2 regions of the Nonomuraea sp. NPDC049269 genome follow, and region 2 is predicted to be linked to the other one. Evidence: predicted binding sites of a transcription regulator. Region 2 holds the regulator's gene; the other holds the start of a gene.
The links. Region 2 encodes HspR, which represses chaperone genes until heat shock. Its sites were predicted from a motif close to ANTTGAGTCNNNNNGACTCAANT; they were not measured.
Positions count from the first base shown of each region.

Region 1 (12,114 bases), on a different contig from region 2:
CACCCAGCACCGACTTCACCGCCGGCAACGGCCGCAGCCCACCGCGATCGAACACGACGAGCGCCACGCCGAGCGGCAGACCGAACAGCACGGTGAACAGGGTCGACCAGCCGACCATCTGCGCCGTCTGTCCGGCCGCCTCCCAGAGCAGCGGCCCCATCTCATCCCAGGTCATAGCTGTTCCTCCCCCGAACGGTCTGGCGATTCCCGCCCTGAACTCCGACCCGGTGTCGCGGGCGGTCTGCCGATTCCGCCCCGAACACCGACCCGGCGTCCCGGACGGTCTGCCGATTCCGCCCCGAACACCGACCCGGCGTCCCGAACGGTCTGCGCCCTGAACGCCGACCCGGTGTCCCGGACAGCCGGCCGGGCGTCGCCCGCCGCGCCGAGACGGCGGGACGTCGGACGGTGGAGACCGGCGCGGAAGTCACGGTGGTCGGCCAAAGCCACGGATCGGGGCCAAGAAGACGCACGTCACGGCGCTCAGCCAGGTCCACCGGAGGAGCGTGCCCCTGGACAGGGCCCGGCCACGGACGGTGGGTGGGGCCCACCGTGCTGTGCCGTACAGCAAAAAAGGCTTTTCGCATCAGAGCACCACCCCCCGCGCGCGAAGGAAGGCCAGCGCGGCGGCCTCCTCATCGCCCGACAAGGACACCCGCAGGCGGCCGACCGCTCCCCCGGCGAGGTTCTCGATCGAGCCGCCCAGGATGCTCACGTCCACGTCGAACTTGCGCACCACCTCCGACACCACCGGCTGATGCGGGTCGCCCGTGAAGGTGAGCGTGATCGAGCCCGTGGGCGCCGGCTCGGGCAGGGGGAAGATCTCGCGGGTCAGTCGCGATCCCGGCGTCCTGATGAGGCCGGCGATCGTGCCCGACTCCTCGACGCGGCCGTCTGACATGATGGCGACCGAGTCGCAGATGCTCTTGACGACGTTCATCTCGTGGGTGATCAGCAGGATCGTCAGGCCGAGCTCGGTGTTGAGCCGCTTGAGCAGGGACAGGATCGACTGCGTGGTGGCCGGGTCGAGCGCGGAGGTGGCCTCGTCCGACAGCAGTACCGACGGGTTGCCCGCCAGCGCCCTGGCGATGCCGACGCGCTGCTTCTGGCCGCCCGAGAGCTGGTTCGGGCGGTCGGCGCCCCGGCCGCCGAGGCCGACCAGGTCGAGGAGTTCGGTGACGCGGCGTTCCCGTTCGGCCCTGGGCACGCCCATGACCTCCAGCGGGAAGGCGACGTTCCCGGCGACCGTGCGCGAGGAGAGCAGCGCGAAGTGCTGGTGGATCATGCCGATGCGCTGCCTGGCCCGGTTGAGGTCGCCGCTGCGCAGCGCGGTGAGGTCCTGCCCGGCGACGGTGACGGTGCCCGCGGTGGGGCGTTCGAGCAGGTTGACGCAGCGCAGGAGCGTGCTCTTGCCGGCGCCGCTCTGGCCGAGCACGCCGTAGATCTCGCCTTCGCGTACGTGCAGGTCGACGCCGTCGAGGGCGACGGTGTTCCCATACACCTTGCGCAGGCCGGACGCCTGTATCACCAAAAATCCCCACCACTAAGAGCGGCAGTACGCCGCTGGAATCGACATCGTCATCGTCGGAGGGCCCGCGGGCGGGCGGTCTAACGCGTGCCGGGGTGGAAGGGCAGGTGGCTCAACCTGCGCAGCACAAAACTGGGAGAAATCATGGGTGACCTTCGAGGTGGGGACGTCTGGCTATCGGTTCTGACAGTCCATGGCGAACATTCGCCCCATACAGCAACACCTGGCGCCGCTACCGGCGCTCTGGTCTGTCGCGTATGCCTCGTTCACGCCATTGCTAACGTCTACCTGACTTCCCGCTATTCCCTACCTCCTCGGTGACTTGGATCACGATGCTCCAGCCGTGCGCCGGAACGACGGCCGGGTCGGTCACGCCACGCTGCGGCTCGGCCACGTCGACCTGGCCGATCGGGAACCGGTGCGGCTCGTCGCCGAGGTTCAGCAGGGTGACGATCTCCGTCCCGCCACCGTCGCGGGGCCGGGAGCGGAGCGCCACGGCCGTGTTGGTCAGGTGTTCGGCGGTGGTGTGGGCTCTGACCAGCCACGGGTGACGCCGGCGCAGGCCGATGAGCCGCTGGTGCAGCCGGTAGACGTCGGTCCCGTCCGGGGCGAGGCCGCCTGGCTCCGCGGGGAACGCCGGCCTGATCGCGTCGTCACCGCCCGCCCGCTCCTCCTTCACTCCCCGGAACGCCTGCTCGTCCCCGTAATAGACGCTCGGCAGGCCGCCGACGGTGAACAGCACGGCCAGGGCGTGGCCGAGGTGCCGAGGGTCCTCAAGCCGGGTGGCGATCCTGGTGACGTCGTGGTTCCCGACGAACGTGAGGGGGACGAAGGTGTCCAGCAGCCCGTCGTGGCGGTCGAGGGCCCAGGCGAGTTCGAAGAGGTTGCGGTCGTTGAGCGAGCTCCAGATGGCCTTCCACAGCTCGTACTGGGTGACGGAGTCGAGCCCCGACTCGGCGACATATGTGGCGTAGTCGCCGTGGATCACCTCACCGCCGAACCACGCCTCCGGGTGCCGCGCACGCACCTCGGGCAGGACCTCCCGCCAGAACGACGCCGGTACGGCATAGGCAGCGTCGAGCCGCCAGCCCGCAGCGCCACGGTCGAGCCAGTGGTTCAGTACGGCGGCGACGTGGTGCCGCACGGCGGGTTCGGCGTGGTCGAGCGCGACGAGCCCATGATGCCCCTCGAACACCTCGTAGCCCTCGGTTCCTCTCCTGAACCATCGCTCGTCCGCCTGGAACGACCGGCCGACGTGGTTGAACACGCCGTCGAGGATGATCCGCAGCCCGCGTCGCCGCGCCTCGGCGACGAGAGAGTCGAAGTCGGCGTCGTCACCGAGGCGGGGGTCGATCCTGAAGTGATCGACGGTGTCGTAGCCGTGGGTCTCGGAGGCGAAGATCGGACCGAGCTGGAGCCCCGAACAGCCCAGCTCCACGACGTAGTCCAGCCACGCCTCCAGGTGGCGCAGCCGGTGCCGCACCTCCGGTTGGGCGGTGGCCGGTGCCCCGGTGAAGCCGAGCGGGTAGACCTGCCACCAGATCGCATGGTCAGTCCACGATGGCACGTGTGCTCCTCTCTCTGCGTACTGCCCAGGGCAGGTATCCCAAGCCCAGGGCCAGTACGCACCCGATGGCCGTGTCGGCCAGCCGGTACCCGATCGTGGCGGGGGCCACGCGTCCACCGCCCTCCATGAGCAGCAGGACGAGCGGCGTCATGACGGTCGCGTACAAGGTGTAGTCGCGATCCTTGAGCACCGGCCTGACCGCGGCCAGCCCGGCGACGAGCAGCACGAACAGCCATGGCGCCGGCACCCACAACAGTACGGCGGACCCCACCAGCACTCCGGCGCCGGTACCCGCGGCCCGCTCGATCGCCCGCCGCAGCGCGCCGTCCAGTTGCCGTCTGACGACGATCACGACGGTGACGGCGATCCAGGAGGCGGTCGGCTGCCGCCACACCAGGCCGATGATCTCGGCGGCGGCCAGGCAGGTGATCAGGCGGATGGGGTACTGCCAGCCTCGCACGGTCCCGAGCGTCCGCCACCAGCGGCGCAGAAGCGCTCTCTTGGTGGGTGCGGGGCTCGCCGGCGGAACGGCGACGGGCCGCGGTCGTTTCGTGCGTGACTGTTTTGTGTGGGCGCACAGCTTTGTGTGGGTGCACAGCGCGGTGACCAGTAGGCCCCAGATCGCCCCTTCGGCGAACAGTACGGCCGCGGCGACGGGAGCGGCGTGCTTGGCCAGGCCGGTCGAGATGACCATGAAGACGATGAAGCGCGTGGTGTGCTCGGCCATCGGACGGCTGAACCCGCCCACCACCGCCGCCACGGCCGCGACGAGCACGACGGTGACCGCCGTGATCCAGCCCTGCCCGCCGACGGCAGCACCGACGAGCCCCGCCACGGTCGTGGCCGCGACCGCGCAACCACCTCGCCCTAACCCTTCCGCCAAGGACGCGACCTTTGCGACCACGCCATCGACGGGTGCGGCGGCCCTGGAGACGCTGTCGGCGGATGTGGTGCCCGCGGGGACGCCACCAACGGGTACGGCGCCCACTGACCCGGCACCGGTGGGCCCAGCGCCCGTGGAGACGCCGCTGACGGCGAGGGCACCGAGCGCGGCCAGCGTGCCGAGGGCCGGGTGCCCGGAGGCGACACCCCAGGCGACCGGCCCGCCGAGCCCCAGCCCGGCGGCGATCATACGTCGCGTCTCGATCCCCACATCGGCACCTCCCGACGCCGGACCCTACCACCTTCCTACGCATTGCGTAGTAAATTTTCCGCTAACTACCTGGATATACAGACATTTAGTAAGTGCTACCGTAATAATCATGGACGACGAGGAACTACGAGCCACGGCCGTATCGCTCCGCCGGGCGGCCGTCGGCCTGGCGCGGCGCCTGCGCGAGGAGCGCCCCGCACACGGCCCCGGCGCCCTGGCCCTCTCCCTTCTCGGTCACCTGCACCGACGCGGCCCCATGACCGCAGGAGAGCTGGCCACGGCCGAACACCTGCAGCCGCAGTCCGTCACCCGCGCCCTCGCCGCACTGGACGAGCAGGGCCTGATCCGCCGCTCACGCGACGAAGACGACCGCCGCCGGCACCACATCGTCCTCACCGAACGAGGCACCGCGATGCTCACCGAACAGGCCGGCACCACGGACCTGTGGCTGGCCCAGGCGATGGCCCAGCGGCTCACCCCTGCGGAGTGCCGGATCCTGGCCGTGGCAGCCGACTTGCTGGACCAACTGCACGCGTAGCTGGGGTCAGCCCTACGGCGACCCGGTAGATCTGATTAGGCCAGCTTGATCTGGAACCTCACGACGGACGCACCATGAGCAGCGTCAGGCGATGATCGACAGCTCCCGCATCCGGACGTTCAAGGGCGGGAATGCGCCACCAATCACCTCGGCCTGCATGCGACGGGTAAAGCGGTTCGATGCCACAGGTGTGGAAGTGGCGAGGGTATGACCCAGCTCATCGCCCATGGGGCAGCTGAGGCATTCGATGTGGCAGCCCAGTACGGCATCGACGAGATCGCACAGGCCGTTGAGCACGCGGTCCGCCCGGGAAAGACCGGCACCGTCCTCGTCACCATCCCTTGACCCACGCCGCGCCCCGCCACAAGAACCCCCAACGCCGAAGGAGAGCCGTCAGACCGCCTACCTCCTACCGGCAGGGGTCGCGCAGCGGGGTCACGCGTTCGGCGAAGTCGGCCTTGATCCTGGCCATGCGCGGGCCCGGGGCGTAGAAGCGGCCCTTGGTCTCGCCGTACGGCTGGAGCCACCCCTTGGCCGCGAGGTCGCGCAGGTCGCGGGCGGCCTGGCCCTGGCTGAGTCCTTCGTCGGCCTGGTAGCGACTCCTGCGCAGGCGCCTGTTCACGAACACCTCGTAGAGGGCGGAGACGCTCCGGTTGTTGAGGCCGTCGGCGTCGACCTGCTCCTCCAGCAGCATCCAGATGTCTCCGGCCTCGGCGAGCCGCTGACTCACCCGCTGCGCCTGCATGTGATGGGCTTTCAGGCAGAAGCGCACCCACGGCAGGGTGTCCCCGTGCGGGCCCCACTGCCGGCCGCCCACCAGGCCGAGCACGTCGTAATACTCGATGGTGGTGCGCTGCTGGCCGAGCCACTCCTCGATGGAGGAGAACTCGGGCAGCATGATCTGCTCCCTGCCCAGGACGAGCGTCTGGAGCGCGCGCGACATCCGGCCGTTGCCGTCGCGCCAAGGGTGGATCTTGACCAGGTTGAAGTGGGCCATCGCCGCCCGGACATAGCTCGGGCAGTCTCGATCGCCCTCGTTGAGCCACCCGACCAGCTCGTCCAGGAGGCCCGGCACCAGGTCGGCGTCGGGTCCCTCATAGACCACGGCACCCGAGTCGGAGTCGCGGATGTAGATGCCGCCGGGCCTGATCGCGCCTGGCGACTTGTCGCGATGGTGACCGATGACCATGAAGTTGAGCCCGTGGAGCAGCCCCACGTCGAACCGGAACACCGGCACCCGCGAAAGCACCTGGATATAGGTCAGCGCCTGCTGATATCCCGCGATCTCCCGCGCCACCGGCACCGACGTCTCCAGCGGCTCCTCCCCCGCCATGATCGACTCGATGTCCTCCACGCTGGCCCGGTAACCCTCGATCGAGTTGGATCCCTGGATCGCCCGCGCCCGCAACTGCCTGCGCAGTTGCCCGTCCCAGCGATGCGTCTCGGCCAGCCGGTACTTCAGGTCCCGCCGCATGTCCTCGATCTCCGCGAGCACCGCCTTGTCGGCGGCTTCCAGCGCGGGCGTGCCGTACAACATGAGGCTCAGAAAAGCATGAGCGAATCATTCAGTCAAACGAACGGATGATTCGCCCAAAACGCCAAAAGCCCCGCCGTACCGGAGTACAGCGGGGCAGCTGGTCGGTCAGGCCGCGACCGGGGAGGCGACCTGGGCCGGGGACAGGGCGATGTCGAGGACCTCGCGTACGTCGCTGACCGGGTGGATCGTCAGCTCGTTGCGCACCTCCTCGGGCACGTCGTCCAGGTCCGGCTCGTTGCGGGCCGGGATGAGGACCGTGGTGATGCCTGCCCGGTGCGCCGCCAGCAGCTTCTGCTTGACGCCGCCGATCGGCAGCACCCGTCCGGTGAGCGAGATCTCGCCGGTCATGGCCACGTCACTGCGTACCGTACGACCGGACAGGAGCGAGGCCAGCGCGGTCGTCAGCGTCACGCCCGCCGAGGGGCCGTCCTTGGGCACGGCGCCCGCGGGGAAGTGGACGTGGACCGAGCGGTCCTTGAACGCGGTGACCGGCAGCTCCAGCTCCGCGCCGTGCGAGCGCAGGTAGGAGAGCGCGATCCGGGCCGACTCCTTCATCACGTCGCCCAGCTGGCCGGTGAGCGTGAGCCCGGTCTCGCCGGTCTCCGGCTCGGCCAGGGACGCCTCGACGTAGAGGACGTCGCCGCCCGCGCCGGTGACCGCCAGGCCCGTCGCCACTCCGGGCACCGAGGTGCGCTGGGTGGCCTCGGGCAGCGACGACTCCGGCACGAACCTGGGGCGGCCGATGTAGCCGACCAGGTCGTCCTCGCCGACCGTGACGGGCAGCTCGTTCTTGGCCGCGACCTTGCGCAGGATGCGGGCGACCGAGCGCTCCAGGGACCGTACGCCGGCCTCCCGGGTGTATTCGGCGGCCAGCTTGCGCAGCGCCGCGTCCTCGACGCCCACCTCGTCGGCGGTCAGTCCGGCGAGGTCGAGCTGCCGGGGCAGCAGGTGGTCGCGGGCGATGGCGACCTTCTCGTCCTCGGTGTAGCCGTCGAGCGTCACGACCTCCATGCGGTCGAGCAGCGGCCCGGGGATGGCCTCCAGGACGTTGGCCGTCGCCAGGAACAGCACGTCGGACAGGTCCAGCTCGACCTCGAGGTAGTGGTCGCGGAACGTGTGGTTCTGCGCGGGGTCGAGCACTTCGAGCAGGGCCGCCGTCGGGTCGCCGCGGTAGTCGGCGCCGACCTTGTCGACCTCGTCGAGCAGGACGACCGGGTTCATCGACCCGGCCTCGCGGATGGCGCGGACGATGCGGCCGGGCAGCGCGCCGACATAGGTGCGCCGGTGACCGCGGATCTCCGCCTCGTCGCGGACGCCGCCGAGCGCGACGCGGACGAACTTGCGGCCCATCGCCCGCGCGACGGACTCGCCCAGCGAGGTCTTGCCCACTCCGGGAGGACCGGCGAGCGCGAGTACGGCGCCGCTGCGGCGGCCGCCCACCACGCCCATGCCCTTGTCCTGACGGCGCTTGCGCACGGCCAGGTGCTCGATGACGCGGTCCTTCACGTCGGCGAGACCGGTGTGGTCGGCGTCCAGCACCTCACGGGCGCGGGTGATGTCGTAGTTGTCCTCGGTCCGCTCGTTCCACGGGAGGTCGAGGACGGTGTCGAGCCAGGTACGGATCCAGCCGGTCTCGGGAGACTGGTCGGACGTACGCTCCAGCTTGTCGACCTCCTTGAGCGCGGCCTCGCGCACCTTCTCCGGCAGGTCGGCCGCCTCGACGCGGGCCCGGTAGTCCTCTTCCTCGGTCTCGGTGGAGTCGCCGTTGAGCTCCTTGAGCTCCTTCCGGACCGCGGCGAGCTGCTGGCGCAGCAGGAACTCACGCTGCTGCTTGTCCATGCCCTCCTGGACGTCCTTGCGGATCGTCTCGGCCACATCCAGCTCGGCGAGGTGCTCGCGCGACCACTCGACCAGCTTGGCCAGCCGGTCGGCGGGGTCGGCGGCCTCCAGCAGCTCGACCTTCTGGGCCGTCGTCAGCCAAGGCGTGTAGCCGGAGCTGTCGGCCAGGACCGAGGGGTCGTCGATCTGGTTGACCTGGTCGACGACCTGCCAGGCGCCGCGCTTCTGCAGGATCGTGGTGGCCAGGGCCTTGTACTCCTTGGCCAGCTCCTGGGCGCGCTCGCCGGCGGAGACGGCCTCGATCACGATGGCCTCCACCCAAAGGGCGGCGCCGGGGCCGGTCGTGCCAGTGCCCACGCGAACCCGGTTGACGCCTCGCACCACGGCGGCGGGCTCGCCACCGGGCAGCCTCCCGACCTGCTCGACAACGGCCTGCACGCCGACCGCGCCATAACGGCCGTCGATCCGGGGAACGAGGAGGACCCGCGGCTTGTTGCCACCAGATGCCTGGGCCGCGTCTATGGCCGCCCGCACCTCGGAGTCGGACAGGTCCAGCGGAACCACCATGCCCGGCAGGACGACCTCGTCGTCCAGCGGCAGGACCGGGAGGATCAAGCTCTCACTCATACGAACTCCAAAGGGTTGAGTTATACCGACTCAATTCATTAGAGCCGCCGATTGTTCCCAGGCTTGCCGATGTTCGCTCACGGCGATCGTAATCATGTAAGCCAGTCATACCTGAGGATGACGACCCAGGGTTGATGCCCGCCCGGCCACGCGCCCGTAGGGTGGTCGCGTGTTCTCGGCAGTGGTGCGATCCGTCGCGCTGGCGCTGTTCCAGGGCGACGCGGACCCGTCGCCGCCCCGATCGCGCTGGCTGCGCTTCCGGCCGCCCCGCTGGCAGCCGCTGGCCGGCCATGTCGACCTGGTCCAGGTGGCGGACATCCTGGTGGCCCTGCTCCTGTTCGGCAGCACGTTCTCCCAGTTCGTCGGCTGGAACGACGAGGCCAAGCTGCCGGTCGACGACCAGCTGCTCTTTCTCGCCTCCGCCGCGTTCTCCCTGCCCGTGGCGCTGCGTGACCGGTGGCCGCTGGGCGCCTGGCGGGTGGCCGTCGTTCTGCTGCCCTCCGCGTTGTGGGTGATTGAGACGATCAGGCCGGGCCCCGGCGACCCGCCCTACACGGCCGCCATGACGGTGATGTACGTGCTCGTGGCCTACTCGGTCGCCGCGCGTTGCGATCGCCGGATCACCATCGTCGTGTGGGTGGTGGGCGCCCTGGCCGCGTGGATCATCCATCCCGACTCGATGGCCGTGGTCACCGTCATCGTGACGGTCGCCCTGCTGTTCGGCTACAACGTGCGCGTACGGCGTAACGCCACGGCGAGGCTCGTGGAGGAGGAACGGCGCACACGGCTCGCCGAAGGCGCCCAGGCCGTGCTCGAAGAGCGGGCCAGGATCGCGCGGGAGCTGCACGACGTGGTCGCCCACCACATGTCGGTGATCGCCATCCAGGCCGAGGCGGTGCCGCTCAAGGCGGCCGGCGATCCCGTCCAGCTGGAGGCGGGACTGGCCGAGATCCGCAGCTTGTCCCTGGAGGCCATCGCCGAGCTGCGGCAGGTGCTCGGCGTGCTGCGCGACCAGGACGGCCGCACCGACACCGCGCCGCAGCCCGGCCTCGACCGGCTCGACGAGCTCGTGTCCAACGCCCGCGCCGCCGGGCTCACCGTGCGGGTGGGGCGACCGGAGCCGCTCGGGCCGCTGCCACCCGCCGTGGGCCTGTCCGCGTACCGGATCGTGCAGGAGTCGCTGAGCAACGTGATGCGGCACTCGCCCGGCTCCACGGTCACGATCACCGTCGAGCATGACGGCCACGCCTTACGGCTGCGCGTCGCCAACGCCGGCGGCACCGCGCCGGGCGGCACCGAAGGAGCCGGTCAGGGGTTGGTGGGCATGCGCGAACGGGCGGCGCTGCTCGGCGGCACGTTGGAGGCGGGACCGGTCGACGGAGGCGGTTTCCAGGTGACCGCCACGCTGCCGATCGCGGTGGCGGCGACGGAGGAGACGACGTGATCCGGGTCCTGATCGCGGACGACCAGGGGATGGTGCGCACCGGGTTCACGGTGTTCCTGAGCACGCAGGCCGACATCGAGGTGGTCGGGGAGGCGGCCAACGGCGAGGAGGCGATACGGCAGGCGGCCGAGCTGCGGCCCGACGTGGTGCTCATGGACGTACGCATGCCGGTCATGGACGGGCTGGAGGCGACCAGACGGCTCCTGTCGGCGGGCGACGGCCCGAAGGTGCTCATCCTGACCACCTTCGACCTCGACGACTACGTCTATGAGGCACTGCGGGCGGGGGCGAGCGGGTTCCTGCTCAAGGACGCCTCGGCCGTCCAGCTCGCCGAGGCCGTGCGGGTGGTCGCGGCGGGCGACGCGCTCATCGCTCCGGCGGTCACCAAGCGGCTGATCCACGAGTTCGCCCGGCTGGGCGCGCCCCGGGCGCCGACGGTGCGGCGGCTGGCGGAGCTGACCGAGCGCGAGACGGAGGTGCTCGCGCTGGTCGCGCAGGCGATGTCCAACCAGGAGATCGCGGTGAAGCTGGTGGTGGCGGAGCAGACGGTCAAGACGCATGTGGGGCGGGTGCTGATGAAGCTGGGGCTGCGCGACAGGGCGCAGGCGATCGTCTACGCGTACGAGACGGGGCTGGTACGACCGGGCGAGTGAGCGTCCTCTGCGCGGACAGGCGGGGGTGACCGCGTGCGTGGACGGAAGGCAGGATCTACCGTCTGAGAAATGGATCCGCTTGCGCTTTTCCGTCAGGTGGCCGCGTCGGTGCCCGCGTATGGGGAGTTCCTCGCCGAGCATGGCGTCGACCCGGGCCAGGTGTCCACCATGTCAGACTTCGCGCGGTTGCCGCTGCTCACCAAGGACGGCTACCTCAACCGCCACCCACTCCCCCGGCTCTGCCGCGACGGCGTGATCGGCGACATGATCGCGGTCTCGTCCGGTTCGACGGGCACGCCGTCGTTCTGGCCGCGTTCCGCGTCCGACGAGCGGGTGATCGCGTCGCGGTTCGAGGAGGTGTTCCGGGACTCGTTCGAGGCCCAGGAACGCAGGACGCTCGCCGTCGTCTGTTTCGCGCTCGGCACCTGGGTGGGCGGGCTGTTCACCCTGGCCTGCTGCCGTCACCTGGCCGAGCGCGGCTACCCGATCACCGTGGTCGCCCCCGGCAACGACAAGCGGGAGATCCTTCGCGTCATCCCGCAGTTGGCCCCGCACTTCGACCAGGTGGTGCTGCTCGGCTATCCGCCCTTCCTCAAGGACGTCATCGACGCGGGGCTGCCCTGGGCCAGGTGGAACGTCAAGCTCGTCACGGCCGGCGAGGTGTTCAGCGAGGAGTGGCGCGCGCTGGTGGCGGACAAGGCGGGCATCGCCGACCCGGTGCGCGGCATCGCCTCCCTGTACGGCACGGCCGACGCGGGGGTGCTGGGCAACGAGACTCCCCTCTCCGTGGAGATCCGCCGGTTCCTGGCCGGACGTCCAGGGGCGGCGAGGGAGCTGTTCGGCGAGTCGCGGCTGCCGACCCTCGTCCAGTACGACCCCGAGGTCCGCTTCTTCGAGGAGCATGAGGGCACGCTGGTGTTCTCGGGCGACAACGGCATCCCGCTGGTCCGCTATCACATCGCCGACGAGGGCGGGATCGTGCCGTTCGAGCGGATGCTCCGTTTCCTAGGGAAATGCGGCTTCGAGCCGTCGGCGACCGGTCCCTCCCGGCCCTTCGTGTATGTGTTCGGGCGCAGCCACTTCACCGTGTCCTACTACGGGGCGAACGTGTTCCCGGAGAACATCTCCATCGGACTTCAGCAGCCGGCGGTCAGTTCGCTGGTCACCGGGAAGTTCGTCATGGAAGCGGTGGAGGACGACCGGCGCGACCGGAATCTCACGGTGACGG
Region 1 covers NZ_JBICSO010000001.1:1,527,114-1,539,227, forward strand. The annotation lists gene ACGFNP_RS07030 (methionine ABC transporter permease) at 1-175, opposite strand, end outside; gene ACGFNP_RS07035 (methionine ABC transporter ATP-binding protein) at 587-1,528, opposite strand; gene ACGFNP_RS07040 (alpha-amylase family glycosyl hydrolase) at 1,806-3,095, opposite strand; gene ACGFNP_RS07045 (FUSC family protein) at 3,079-4,248, opposite strand; gene ACGFNP_RS07050 (MarR family winged helix-turn-helix transcriptional regulator) at 4,358-4,786, shown strand; gene ACGFNP_RS07055 (hypothetical protein) at 4,871-5,083, opposite strand; gene ACGFNP_RS07060 (Fic family protein) at 5,196-6,323, opposite strand; gene lon (endopeptidase La) at 6,429-8,789, opposite strand; gene ACGFNP_RS07070 (sensor histidine kinase) at 8,959-10,233, shown strand; gene ACGFNP_RS07075 (response regulator transcription factor) at 10,230-10,886, shown strand; gene ACGFNP_RS07080 (phenylacetate--CoA ligase family protein) at 10,956-12,114, shown strand, end outside.
Region 1: lon (endopeptidase La) is a predicted target of HspR. The motif match lies at 8,803-8,825, and genes of this name have one in related genera.

Region 2 (12,114 bases):
GCTTCCAGCGTGCGATGGAAGACGGTGGCGAGTCGAGCATCGACCCGCGAGCCGGCATAGCCGACACGCTTTTCGAGCTCGACAGACCGGACGAGGCAAGGGAGGTCATCGAGACCATCCGCGCGGAGGGCCGTGTCACCACGGCGACCGCTCACACGATCGCCGAGACCCTGGTGGCCTACGGTGACCTGAGGGCGGGGCACGAGTGGGCGACCCAGGCGGTGCTGGCCTGCGAGGAGAACGACCCCGAGCAGGTGGCCCTGCTGCGCACCCGCTACCGCATCCGGGTGGACCTCGGCCTGCCGGAGGACGACCTGGACGCCCTGGTTTCCTGACGAGGGAGGCCGTGGGCAGATGACGCGATCCGCCCCCTGTAGGAGGGCGGCGCGATCTGTCCTGCTGGGCGCATGGCGTGATCCGCGGATGGGTTGCGCGGGCCGTCTCCTCTGGTGCATGGCGCGGCCTGTCCTGTTGGGCGGGTGGCGCGAGCCGTTCCGTGGGTGAGTGCTGCGCGCTGTCCGGTGGGTGGGGGCGTGAGCGTGCGTGGGCGCGAGGCGTCAGTCCAGGGCCAGTCGCTGGATCAGGCCGTTGACGCCGTCGACGGCGGGGGCGTGCTCGGGCACCTCCGGCAGTACGGGGGCGACGGTCTCGCGCTTCACCTGATCGACGGGCGGGAGCGCGTTGACAGGCGGGAGCGCGTTGACGGGCCGGAGCGGGTCGACGGGCCGGAGCGGGTCGACGGGAGACTTGGCCACGGTGCCCACGATGCGTGAGCCGGCCGTGGTCGCGTCGCCGGGCATGTCCACGGTGGGCTTGCCGGTGTGCGGCAGGCGCCGCGGCATGGGGAGGTCGGGTGCCTCCGCCAGCCTCGACACGTCCGCCAGGCCCGCCGCGCCGGGGATGCCGCCGGGGAGCGTCGAGGCGCCCGTGGTGGCGGCCATCCCGCCCTGGTCGGCGATGTTCATCACCGAATGGCCCGTCGCCAGGCCGGTGACGCCGAGCCGGTCGGCCAGGCGTACCGCGGCCATGGACAGGCGGTCGCCGGCCGAACGGGCCATCGTGCCGCTCTGCGACCCGGCCGGCACCACGAGATCCGTGCTGTCGTCGCAGACACGGACCGTGGACGCGGATACGGACGTGGACGTGGACGTGGACGTGGACACGGACGCCGTCATATCCGCCGACGGGCCGCCACAGGCATCCGAGGCGTCGGAGGAGGCGTAGGCGCCTGCGGGGCCCGTGGCCATCCAGCTCACTGCCCCGCTCACTGCCACGGTCAGCGTGGCCACCGCGAGGATGCCGCGGAACTTCCGAGATGACACTGCACGTCCTCCTGCTTCGGCTTTCGATGATGCGACGAGAGCCGAAGCTAGCCACGACCGCCTCCGTCGCGGGCCGGCTTGCCGGAAGGGTGGCGCAACGCTTGACGACGGAGGGCCGCCGTTGACCGTGCCATCAACTACCACCGGTTGAAGCTGATGGTTTGCTCTCGCGGTCCCGTCTGGGTGAAGGGAGGCCGGTAGCGTGTGGCTGGTTGATGGCAGCCCAGCCCGCTATGCCGCGTGTGGCGATGTTGCGGGCCGCGATGTGGTCGGCGTGCCCAGCGAGGCCACACCGGGTGCAGACGAACCGGCCCCGCGCCGGCCGGTTCGCCCTGGACACGCACCCGCACTCCGGACACGCCTGCGAGGTATACGCGGGGTCGACCAGCAGGAAAGCGACTCCGGCGCGGGCGGCCTTGTAGCGGGTGAAGGCGATCTGCTGGGCGAACGCCCAGCCGTGCAGGGTGCGCCGCTGGAACCGGTAAGCCCTTACCCGGCCGCGGATACCCTGAAGATCTTCCAGGGCGACACCACGGCCGGTGCGTTCGGCTTCACGCACCACGTATGTGCTGATTTGGTGGTTGAGGTCGGTCGTCATCCGGTGCTCACGCCCGGACAGGCGGCGCAGCACCCGCCGCGCCGCCGAGGTGCCCTTCTTCTGCAACCGTCGGCGTTGGCGGTGCCGCCGTTCCCGCAGGGTGCGGACGTGGCCGTTGCCGCCGATCGGCCCAGGCAGGGCCGGGCCGGGCAGCACCGCGCCGTCGCAGGTGACCGCCAGGTTCGCCACCCCTTGATCCACCCCCACAAAGCCGCCGACCGGCTCACGCACCGCTGGCTTGGGCAGGGTGAGGGCGACCTGCAGCAGCCACACCCCGCGTCGACAGATCAGGTCTGCCTCCCCCATCGGCAGCGTATCCACGGCCTTGAGGTCTTCTGGCCGGCCGGTGTAGGGGACGGTAACGCGGCCGGTGGGGGTCCACAACGACACCGTCCGGGCATCGCGACTCCAGCTCATCAGCCGGGCGTCGTAGGGGACGGCGCCGTGCGGGCGGAAGATGTGAGCGCGTTTCTTGGTGGAGCGCCGGTTGGCGTAGGCGCTGGCGACCCGGGCGATAGCCCGCACAGCCGCCTGCGCGCCCAGCCCGGCCACCTGCGCCCGCACCGCGTAATAGGCCAGCCGGTGCAACTCCACCACCGTGAAGACGCGGTGCTGCCAGGCCAGCCGGGACACGACGGTGGCAGCCTGACTACACACCAGCACCGCTGCCGCCAGCGCCTCGGCCTGAGCCGGTGTCGGCGTGAGCCGCAACTGCACGATCGAGGGCAGGCCATGCCGTTTGGCGGCGGAACGGCGGATCGCCATCGCGCACCTCCTGTCACAGCGTCCTCACCCACCGCACACATTACCGAACGTGACCGAGTCTTTCCATGCTGTTTTCGAAAGGGGGGGTGGCCCGTGTCATGAAACGCCGACGCCCGGAAACCAGCCGGTCTCCGGGGCGTCGCGAGCGCGGGGTCAGCCGCGGGCGATGGTGAGCTCGTCGTCGCCGAGGTCCACCAGGACGCGGTCGCCGTCCACGACCTCACCCGACAGCACCGACTTGGCCAGCTTGTCGCCGATCGCCGACTGCACCAGGCGGCGCAGCGGGCGCGCCCCGTACATCGGGTCGTAGCCGGTGAGCGCCAGCCACTCGCGGGCCGCGTCGGTGACCTCCAGCGTCAGCCGGCGGTCGGCCAGTCGCTGGGCCAGGCGCTCGACCTGGAGGTCGACGATGCGCGTCAGCTCTTCCGAGCCGAGCGCGTCGAACAGGATCACGTCGTCGAGCCGGTTGAGGAACTCCGGCTTGAACGCGTTGCGCACCGCGCCCAGGACGGCCTCGCGCTTGGCGCCGTTGGCCAGCTTTGGGTCGACCAGGAACTGCGAGCCGATGTTGGAGGTGAGGATCAGGATCGTGTTGCGGAAGTCGACGGTACGGCCCTGGCCGTCGGTCAGCCGGCCGTCGTCGAGCACCTGCAGCAGGATGTCGAAGACCTCGGGGTGGGCCTTCTCCACCTCGTCGAGCAGCACGACCGTGTAGGGCCGCCGCCTGACTGCCTCGGTGAGCTGGCCGCCCTCCTCGTAGCCGACGTAGCCGGGAGGCGCGCCGACGAGCCGGGCGACGCTGTGCTTCTCGGAGTATTCGCTCATGTCGATGCGGGTCATCGCCCGCTCGTCGTCGAACAGGAACTCCGCCAGCGCCTTGGCCAGCTCGGTCTTGCCGACACCCGTCGGGCCGAGGAACAGGAACGAGCCCGTGGGCCGGTCGGGGTCGGAGATCCCGGCCCGGCTCCGTCGTACGGCGTCGGAGACGGCCTGTACGGCCTGCTGCTGCCCGATGAGGCGCCGCCCCAGCTCCTCCTCCATCCGCAGCAGTTTGGCCGTCTCAGCCTCCAGCAGGCGGCCCGCCGGGATGCCCGTCCAGGACGAGATGACCTCGGCGATGTCGTCGGGGCCGACCTCCTCCTTGACCATGGCGTTGTCGGGGGTGGCGGCCTCGGAGGCGGCCCGCAGGGCCTGCTCCAGGCGTGGCACCTCGGCGTACATGAGCCGGGACGCGGCCTCGAAGTCGCCGTCGCGCTGCGCCCGCTCGGCGCTGCTCCTGGCCTCGTCGAGCTGCTTCTTGAGCTCGCCGACCTTGTTCAGGCCGGCCTTCTCGGTCTCCCAGCGGCCGACGAGGGCGTTGAGCTCCTCCTGGCGGTCGGCCAGCTCCTTGCGGAGGCGTTCGAGCCGCTGGATGGAGGCCTCGTCGGTCTCCTTGGACAGAGCCAGCTCCTCCATCTTCATCCGGTCGACGTTGCGCTGGAGCTGGTCGATCTCGACGGGCCGCGAGTCGATCTCCATGCGCAGCCGGGAGGCGGACTCGTCGACCAGGTCGATGGCCTTGTCGGGGAGGAAGCGGTTGGTGATGTAGCGGTCGGAGAGCGCGGCGGCGGCGACCAGCGCGCTGTCGGCGATCTGGACCTGGTGGTGGGCCTCGTAGCGGCCCTTGAGCCCGCGCAGGATCGCGATCGTGTCCTCGACCGTGGGCTCGCCGACGTAGACCTGCTGGAAGCGGCGCTCCAGCGCGGGGTCCTTCTCGATGCGCTCGCGGTATTCGTCGAGGGTGGTGGCGCCGATCATGCGGAGCTCGCCGCGGGCCAGCATGGGCTTGAGCATGTTGCCCGCGTCCATCGCGCCCTCGGCGGCGCCCGCCCCGACGACCGTGTGCAGCTCGTCGATGAACGTGACGATCTGCCCGTCGCTCTCCTTGATCTCGGAGAGCACGGCCTTGAGCCGCTCCTCGAACTCGCCGCGGTACTTCGCGCCCGCGACCATCGCGCCCAGGTCGAGCGAGATGAGCCGCTTGTTGCGCAGCGACTCGGGCACGTCGCCGGCCACGATGCGCTGGGCCAGGCCCTCGACGACGGCCGTCTTGCCGACGCCGGGCTCGCCGATCAGCACGGGGTTGTTCTTGGTGCGCCGGGACAGGACCTGCACGACCCGGCGGATCTCGGAGTCACGGCCGATGACCGGGTCGAGCTTGCCGCTGCGGGCCCGCTCGGTCAGGTCGACGCCGTACTTCTCCAGCGCCTGGTAGGTGTCCTCGGGCGTCTCACTGGTGACGCGGGCGTGGCCGCGTACCTTCTCGAAGGCGTCGAGCAGCGCCTGCGGGGTCGCCCCCTGGGACTTCAGCAGCTCGGCGACCTGGCCGCCGTCGGTGGCCAGGCCGACGAGCAGGTGCTCGGTGGAGACGTACTCGTCCTCGAGCCGCTTGGCCCGCTGCGCGGCGGTGTTGATCACGGTCAGCAGCTGGCGGGAGCTCGACGGCGCGCTCACGGTGGAGCCCTGGGCCTTCGGCAGCGCGGCGAGCTGCTCCTCGGCCTTGGCGCGCAGCGTCTTCCAGTCGGCGCCGACGGCTTCGAGCAGCGGAACGGCGGTGCCGCCCGTCTGGGCGAGCAGGGTGGTCAGCAGGTGCGCGGGCGCGATCTCCGGATTGCCCTCCGCGGCGGCACGCCGCATGGCCCCGGAGAGAGCTTCCTGGCTCTTCTGGGTGAGCTTGTAGTCCATGTGTTTCTAGGCCCCCGGTGGCAGCTCGTAGCGGATCAGCGCCCTGACCATCTGCATCTCGGCGCGGAGGCGGTGAACCTCCTCACGCAGCCGCAGAGCCTCGTTCTCGAGCTCGAGAATCCGCTTGATGCCCGCGAGGTTGATGCCCTCCTCCTGGGAGAGCCGCTGGACCTCGCGGAGCTGGACGATGTCGCGGGTGGAGTAGAGGCGGCCGCGCCCCGCCGTACGGCCTGGACAGACCAGTCCGAGCCGGTCATACTGCCGCAGCGTCTGCGGGTGGAGACCCGACAGTTGCGCGGCAACCGAGATCACATAGACCGGTGTTTCGTCTGACAGGTCGAAATAGTTGGCGTCCATCGGCTACTCGCTTCTGGCTCTCTGTATGAGATCAGCCCGCGGGTCCTCGCCCGCGGTCGCGGTGTTGAACTCCGTGAGGAGTTCGCGGGACTTGTCGTCCAGCGTCTTGGGGACGACCACCTCGACGGTGGCGAGCAGGTCGCCCTTGGTGCCGTCCTTGCGGGCGACGCCCCTGCCGCGAACCCGGAACGTGCGGCCGTTGGGGGTGCCTGTCGGGATGCGCAGCGTGACCGGCAGGCCCTTGAGAATCGGCACCTTGATCTCGGCGCCGAGCGCGGCCTCGGAGAACGTCACCGGCACGGTGATCGTCAGGTTGTCGCCCGTCCTGCCGAACACGGCATGCGGTTTGACGTGCGCGAGGATGTAGAGGTCGCCGGCCGGGCCGCCGTTCTCGCCCGGGGCGCCCTTGGCCTTGAGCTTGACCCGCTGGCCGTCGGCCACCCCCGCGGGGATGCGCGCCTGGATGTTGCGGGTGCTCTTGGCCCGGCCGCTGCCCTCGCACACGGGGCAGGGGTCGTCCACGAGCAGGCCACGGCCCTTGCAGTCGCGGCAGGGCTCGGAGAAGGCGAAGTTGCCCAGGTTGCGGCTGGCCGCCCCGGTGCCCTCGCAGGTCGGGCAGACCCGCGGGGTGGTGCCGGCCTTGGCCCCGGTGCCGCTGCACGCCGTGCAGGCGGCCGAGCTGGTCAGCCGGAGCGACACCGTGGAGCCTTCGACCGCCTCGGTGAACGTGAGCGTGACCTCGGACTCGATGTCCTGCCCACGCCGCGGCCTGGTGGTGCTGGTCGTACGGGCCGAGCCGCCGCCGCGGTTGAACAGCCCGCCGAACAGGTCGCCGAGCCGCTCACCCGCACCGTGGCCCTGCTGCTGCTGGCTGGCGGTGCCGCCGAACAGGTCGCCGAAGTCGAACGGGAAGCCGCCACTGCCGGGACGCTGGCCGCCCACCCCCGACCCGAACAGCGTGCGCGCCTCGTCGTACTCCTTGCGGCGCTTGCCGTCGGACAGGACGTCGTAGGCCTCGGAGACCTCCTTGAACTTGGTCTCCTTGGTCACGTCGCCCTGGTTGGTGTCGGGGTGGTATTGCCGGGCCAGCTTGCGGTAGGCCTTCTTGATGTCTTCGGCGGTGGCTGACTTGGGCACACCAAGGACGGCGTAGTAGTCCTTCTCCAGGTAGTCCTTGGTGCTCATCTATCGCCCTTCGTTCTTCTTCGTCAGTTGTCGTCGTCGGACGCCGGAGGGGCGTCTTCTGGCTCCGCCACGGCCACCCGTGCCGGGCGGAGCACCCGGTCACCCATCCGGTAACCGGGCTGTAGCACCTCGACCGCGGTCGGCTCGGTGACGTCCGGCGAGTAGCTGTGCATCAGCGCCTCGTGAACGGTCGGGTCGAACGGGTCGCCCTTCTGCCCGAAGGAGTTGAGGCCGAGCTTGGTGACCGCCGCTTCCAGTGACTCTGCCACCTTCGCGAAGCCACCGGTGAGCTCGCCGTGATCACGTGCCCTGCCGATGTCGTCGAGCACGGGCAGGAGCTCCTGGAGGGCGCTCGCGACGGCCTGCTCGCGAACCGCGACCCGGTCACGCTCGACCCGCCTGCGGTAGTTGGTGTACTCCGCCTGGAGGCGCTGCAGGTCGGACGTCCGCTCGGAGAGCTGCCCCAGCAGGTCCCCGTCCTGCGCCGCCACCTCGGTGGGGGCGGGGGGAGCGGGGGCCTCCTGGTCTTGCGGACGTTCGCGCACCTGGCCCGTCTCCGGGTCGATCTTACGGTTGTCGCGGATCACCGGCTCGTCGTGCCCGTTGTCACGCGTCGGCATCACTTGTCCTTCTTCGGCTGGTCTTCATCGACGATCTCGGCCTCGACCACGTCCTCGTCGGCCTTCTGCTGCTCGCCGGCCGCGGCGTCCTGCGGAGCGCCCTCGCCGTCGGCCTGCTGACCCTGGCTCTGCGCGTAGATCGCCGAGCCCATCTTCTGGCTGACGGTCGCGAGCTTCTCGGCCGAGTTGCGGATGACGTCGGTGTCGGTGCCCTCAAGAGCCTTCTTCAGCTCGGCGAGCGCGTCGTTGACCTCGGTCTTGATCTCGCCGGGGACCTTGTCGTCGTTCTCGCGGAGGAACTTCTCCGTCTGGTAGGCGAGCCCGTCCGCGTTGTTGCGGACCTCGGCCTCCTCGCGGCGCTTCTTGTCCTCCTCGGCGTACGACTCGGCCTCGCGCATCATCCGCTCGATGTCGTCCTTCGGCAGCGCGGAGCCGCCGGTGATCGTCATCGTCTGCTCCTTGCCCGTGCCCAGGTCCTTGGCGGAGACGTTGACGATGCCGTTGGCGTCGATGTCGAAGGTGACCTCGATCTGCGGGATGCCGCGCGGCGCCGGGGCGATGCCGGTCAGCTCGAACGTGGCCAGCTTCTTGTTGTACGAGGCGATCTCGCGCTCGCCCTGGTAGACCTGGATCTGCACCGACGGCTGGTTGTCCTCGGCCGTGGTGAAGACCTCGGAGCGCTTGGTCGGGATCGTCGTGTTGCGCTCGATGATCTTGGTGAAGATCCCGCCCTTGGTCTCGATGCCCAGCGACAGCGGGGTCACGTCGAGCAGCAGGACGTCCTTGACCTCACCCTTGAGCACGCCGGCCTGCAGGGCGGCGCCGATGGCGACGACCTCGTCCGGGTTGACGCCCTTGTTGGGCTCCTTGCCGCCGGTCAGCTCCTTGACGAGCTCGGAGACGGCGGGCATGCGGGTCGAGCCGCCGACGAGCACCACGTGGGCGATGTCGGAGACCTTGATGCCGGCGTCCTTGATGACCTGGTGGAACGGGCCCTTGGTCCGCTCGAGCAGGTCGGCGGTCAGCCGCTGGAACTCCGCCCTGGTCAGCTTCTCGTCGAGGTGCAGCGGGCCCTCGGACGAAGCGGTGATGTAGGGCAGGTTGATGTTGGTCTCGGCCTGGCTGGACAGCTCGATCTTGGCCTTCTCCGCCGCCTCACGCAGGCGCTGGAGGGCCATCTTGTCCTTGGACAGGTCGACGCCGTGCGCGTTCTTGAACCGGTTGGCCAGCTCGTCGACGACCCGCTGGTCCCAGTCGTCACCACCGAGGTGGTTGTCGCCGGAGGTCGCCTTGACCTCGACGAAGCCGTGGCCGTCCTCCTGGCCGACGTCGAGCAGGGACACGTCGAAGGTGCCGCCGCCGAGGTCGAAGACCAGGATCGTCTGGTCCTGCTCCTTGTCGAGCCCGTACGCGAGCGCCGCCGCGGTCGGCTCGTTGATGATGCGGAGCACGTTGAGGCCCGCGACCGTGCCGGCCTCCTTGGTGGCCTGGCGCTGCGCGTCGTTGAAGTAGGCCGGGACGGTGACCACCGCGTCGGTGATCTTCTCGCCCAGGTAGGCCTCCGCGTCCTGCTTCAGCTTCTGCAGGACGAAGGCGCTGATCTGCTGGGGGGAGAACTTCTTGCCGTCGATCTCCTGGGACCAGTTGGTGCCCATCTCGCGCTTGACAGAGCGGATGGTCCGGTCCACGTTGGTGACGGCCTGTCGCTTGGCGACCTCGCCGACCAGGACTTCGCCGTTCTTCGCGAAGGCGACCACGGACGGCGTGGTCCGCGAGCCCTGCGCGTTGGCGATGACGGTGGGCTCACCGCCCTCGAGGATCGAGACGACGGAGTTGGTCGTCCCAAGGTCGATACCTACCGCACGTGCCATGAGTACGTCCCTGTAGTTAAAGTTGAGTCGGTTGGACTCAACGTACGAATGCCCGAACCGTTTGTCAAACAGCTTGAGCCTACCCGACTCAACCCCAGCCCGAGCACCCGCATTCCCCCCTGCAAGACGAGACCTCCGACACATGTGCCGGAGGTCTCATAGCGGAGGTTCAGGGCTTGGCGCCGTCCACGACCTTGCGCTTGCCGAGCGGCGACTTGAGCTTGACCGTCGTGGTCTTCTCCACCGCGATCATGATGCAGGCGACGTCCTTGGCCTTGGGGGCGGTGCCCTCGTAGAGCGTGACCGTGACGCGCTTGCCCGTCTCCTTGACCTTGACCCGGTCCAGGACGCTGCACGGCGCCACGCCCGACCACCAGGTCAGCTTGAGCTTGCGGCCGTGGGACGTCGGCTGCGCCTTGGTCCAGCGGACCTTGTGCGTGTTGATCGTGTCGCCCGTGGGCTTGACCGGTTTCGGAGACTTCGTGGGAGTCGTCTCGGCGGGTCCGCTCGCCACGGGGTCAGTGGTGACCGGCACCTGAGGGGCGGAGGCGGGGGCCTGCTTGGCAGGCGCCGGGGCCCCGCAGCTCGTCGCAAGCACCAGACATCCGGCCAGAAGAGTCGCTGTCATTGTGCGCATACTTCTTGGACGAATGGGACGCCTCGGAGGTTCAGCCGCCGGGATCCGGCGGAAACCGCGCCGGTGAAGTTAGGGTTGAACACGTGCTGCGTCAGGCCCTGTTGGCCGTCTCCAGGAGCGACCTCGCCGAGCGGGTCGTCACCACATCGCCGCTGACCAGGGACGTGGTCAGGCGCTATGTCGCCGACGACGTCGACGCGGTCATCGCCCGGCTGACCCGCGACGGGCTGCTCGTCACCGTCGACCACCTGGGCGAGGACGTCACCGACCGGGCGCGGGCCGAGCGCTCGGTCCAGGACCACCTCGCGCTGCTCGGCCGGCTGCCTCAGCACGCCGACGTGTCGATCAAGCTGACCGCGCTGGGGCTGCGGCTCTCCGAGCAGCTCGCGCTCGACAACGCGGCCACCATCTGCGAGGCCGCCGCGGCCAGGGGAGTGACGATCACCCTCGACGCCGAGGAGCACGACACGATCCCCACGCTCCACTCCGTGCACGCCACGCTGCGCAAGGAGCATCCCGACGTGGGCGTCGTGGTGCAGGCGTACCTGCCGGACGCCCGCGAGCGCTGCGAGCGGCTCGAAGGGGCCAGGGTGCGGCTGTGCAAGGGCGCCTACACCGCGCCCGGCGCCCATACCGCTCCGGCCGACATCGACCGCTCGTTCGTGCGCTGCCTCAAGGTGCTGATGAACGGCACCGGCTATCCCATGGTCGCCACGCACGACCCCCGGCTGGTGGAGATCGCCTCGGCGCTGGCCGTGCTGACCGGGCGGGACGCGACGGGCTTCGAGTATCAGATGCTGTACGGCGTGCGGCCCGCCGAGCAGGCCCGCCTGGCCGGGCTCGGCGCCCAGGTGCGCGTCTACGTGCCCTACGGCACCGACTGGTACGCCTACCTCATGCGCCGCCTCGCCGAGCGCCCGCGCAACCTGGGCTTCTTCGCCCGGTCGCTGGTGAGCAGGCACTAGCTAGGTAGGCTACCGGCGTGATTGCGATTCTGGGCACGGGCAAGATGGGCGAAGCCCTCCTGTCTGGTCTACTTCGGGCAGGGTTCGATTCGGGCGACATCATGGCGACGGCCCGCAGACCGGAGCGAGCGCAGGCGCTGCGTGAGGCGTACGGCGTGCGGACCGTCACCAACGCCGAGGCGGCCAAGGCCGCCGAGACGCTCATCCTGGCGGTCAAGCCGCAGGACATGGCGACGCTGCTGGCGGAGATCGCCCCTTACGTCCCCGCCGACCGCTTGGTGATCACCGCCGCCGCCGGCATCACCACCGCCTTCGTCGAGCAGCGGCTCGGCGTCGAGGTGCCGGTGGTCAGGGTCATGTCCAACACGCCGATCCGCTTCGACGAGGCGATGAGCGTGATCTCGGCGGGCGCCCACGCGGGCGAGGAGCACCTCAAGCACGCCGAGGACCTGCTCAAGCCGGTCGGCAAGGTGCTGCGCATGCCCGAGTCGCAGCAGGACGCGGCCACGGCACTGTCGGGCAGCGGGCCCGCCTACTTCTTCTACCTGGTCGAGGCCATGGTCGACGCGGGGATCCTGCTCGGCATGCCCAGGGCCGCGGCGCTCGACATGGTCACCCAGTCGATCGTGGGCGCCGCCGTGATGCTGCGCGACTCGGGCGAGCACCCGGTTATCCTGCGCGAGGCGGTCACCTCTCCCGGCGGCACCACGATCGCGGCGATCGCCGAGCTCGAACGGCACAGCGTCCGCGCCGCCTTCCTGGCCGCCATCGAGGCCGCCCGCGACCGCAGCCGCGAGCTCGCCTCGGGCTGAGCCCGGGAGGCCCAGAGCCGCCCGGACCGCCCTGCTCCTACGATGGGTCGGGTGACGATCCGTCGCGGCATCCCCCCGCTGCTCGTCCTGCTCGCGCTGACCGGTTGCTCGTCCGAGGAACCGGCCGCCGTACAACTGGCCGACGTCAAACGCGCCCCCGTCACCGAGGTCGTCGAGGCGCCGGCCACGATCGGCGCCCGCGCCACGGCCACCCTCCGCTCACCCGCCCAGGGCACGATCGCCAAGCTCTACGTACGC
Region 2 covers NZ_JBICSO010000002.1:620,685-632,798, forward strand. The annotation lists gene ACGFNP_RS12600 (tetratricopeptide repeat protein) at 1-335, shown strand, start outside; gene ACGFNP_RS12605 (hypothetical protein) at 558-1,322, opposite strand; gene ACGFNP_RS12610 (RNA-guided endonuclease InsQ/TnpB family protein) at 1,456-2,685, opposite strand; gene clpB (ATP-dependent chaperone ClpB) at 2,839-5,409, opposite strand; gene ACGFNP_RS12620 (heat shock protein transcriptional repressor HspR) at 5,416-5,766, opposite strand; gene dnaJ (molecular chaperone DnaJ) at 5,770-6,951, opposite strand; gene grpE (nucleotide exchange factor GrpE) at 6,975-7,571, opposite strand; gene dnaK (molecular chaperone DnaK) at 7,571-9,442, opposite strand; gene ACGFNP_RS12640 (hypothetical protein) at 9,612-10,070, opposite strand; gene ACGFNP_RS12645 (proline dehydrogenase family protein) at 10,163-11,044, shown strand; gene proC (pyrroline-5-carboxylate reductase) at 11,062-11,856, shown strand; gene ACGFNP_RS12655 (efflux RND transporter periplasmic adaptor subunit) at 11,908-12,114, shown strand, end outside.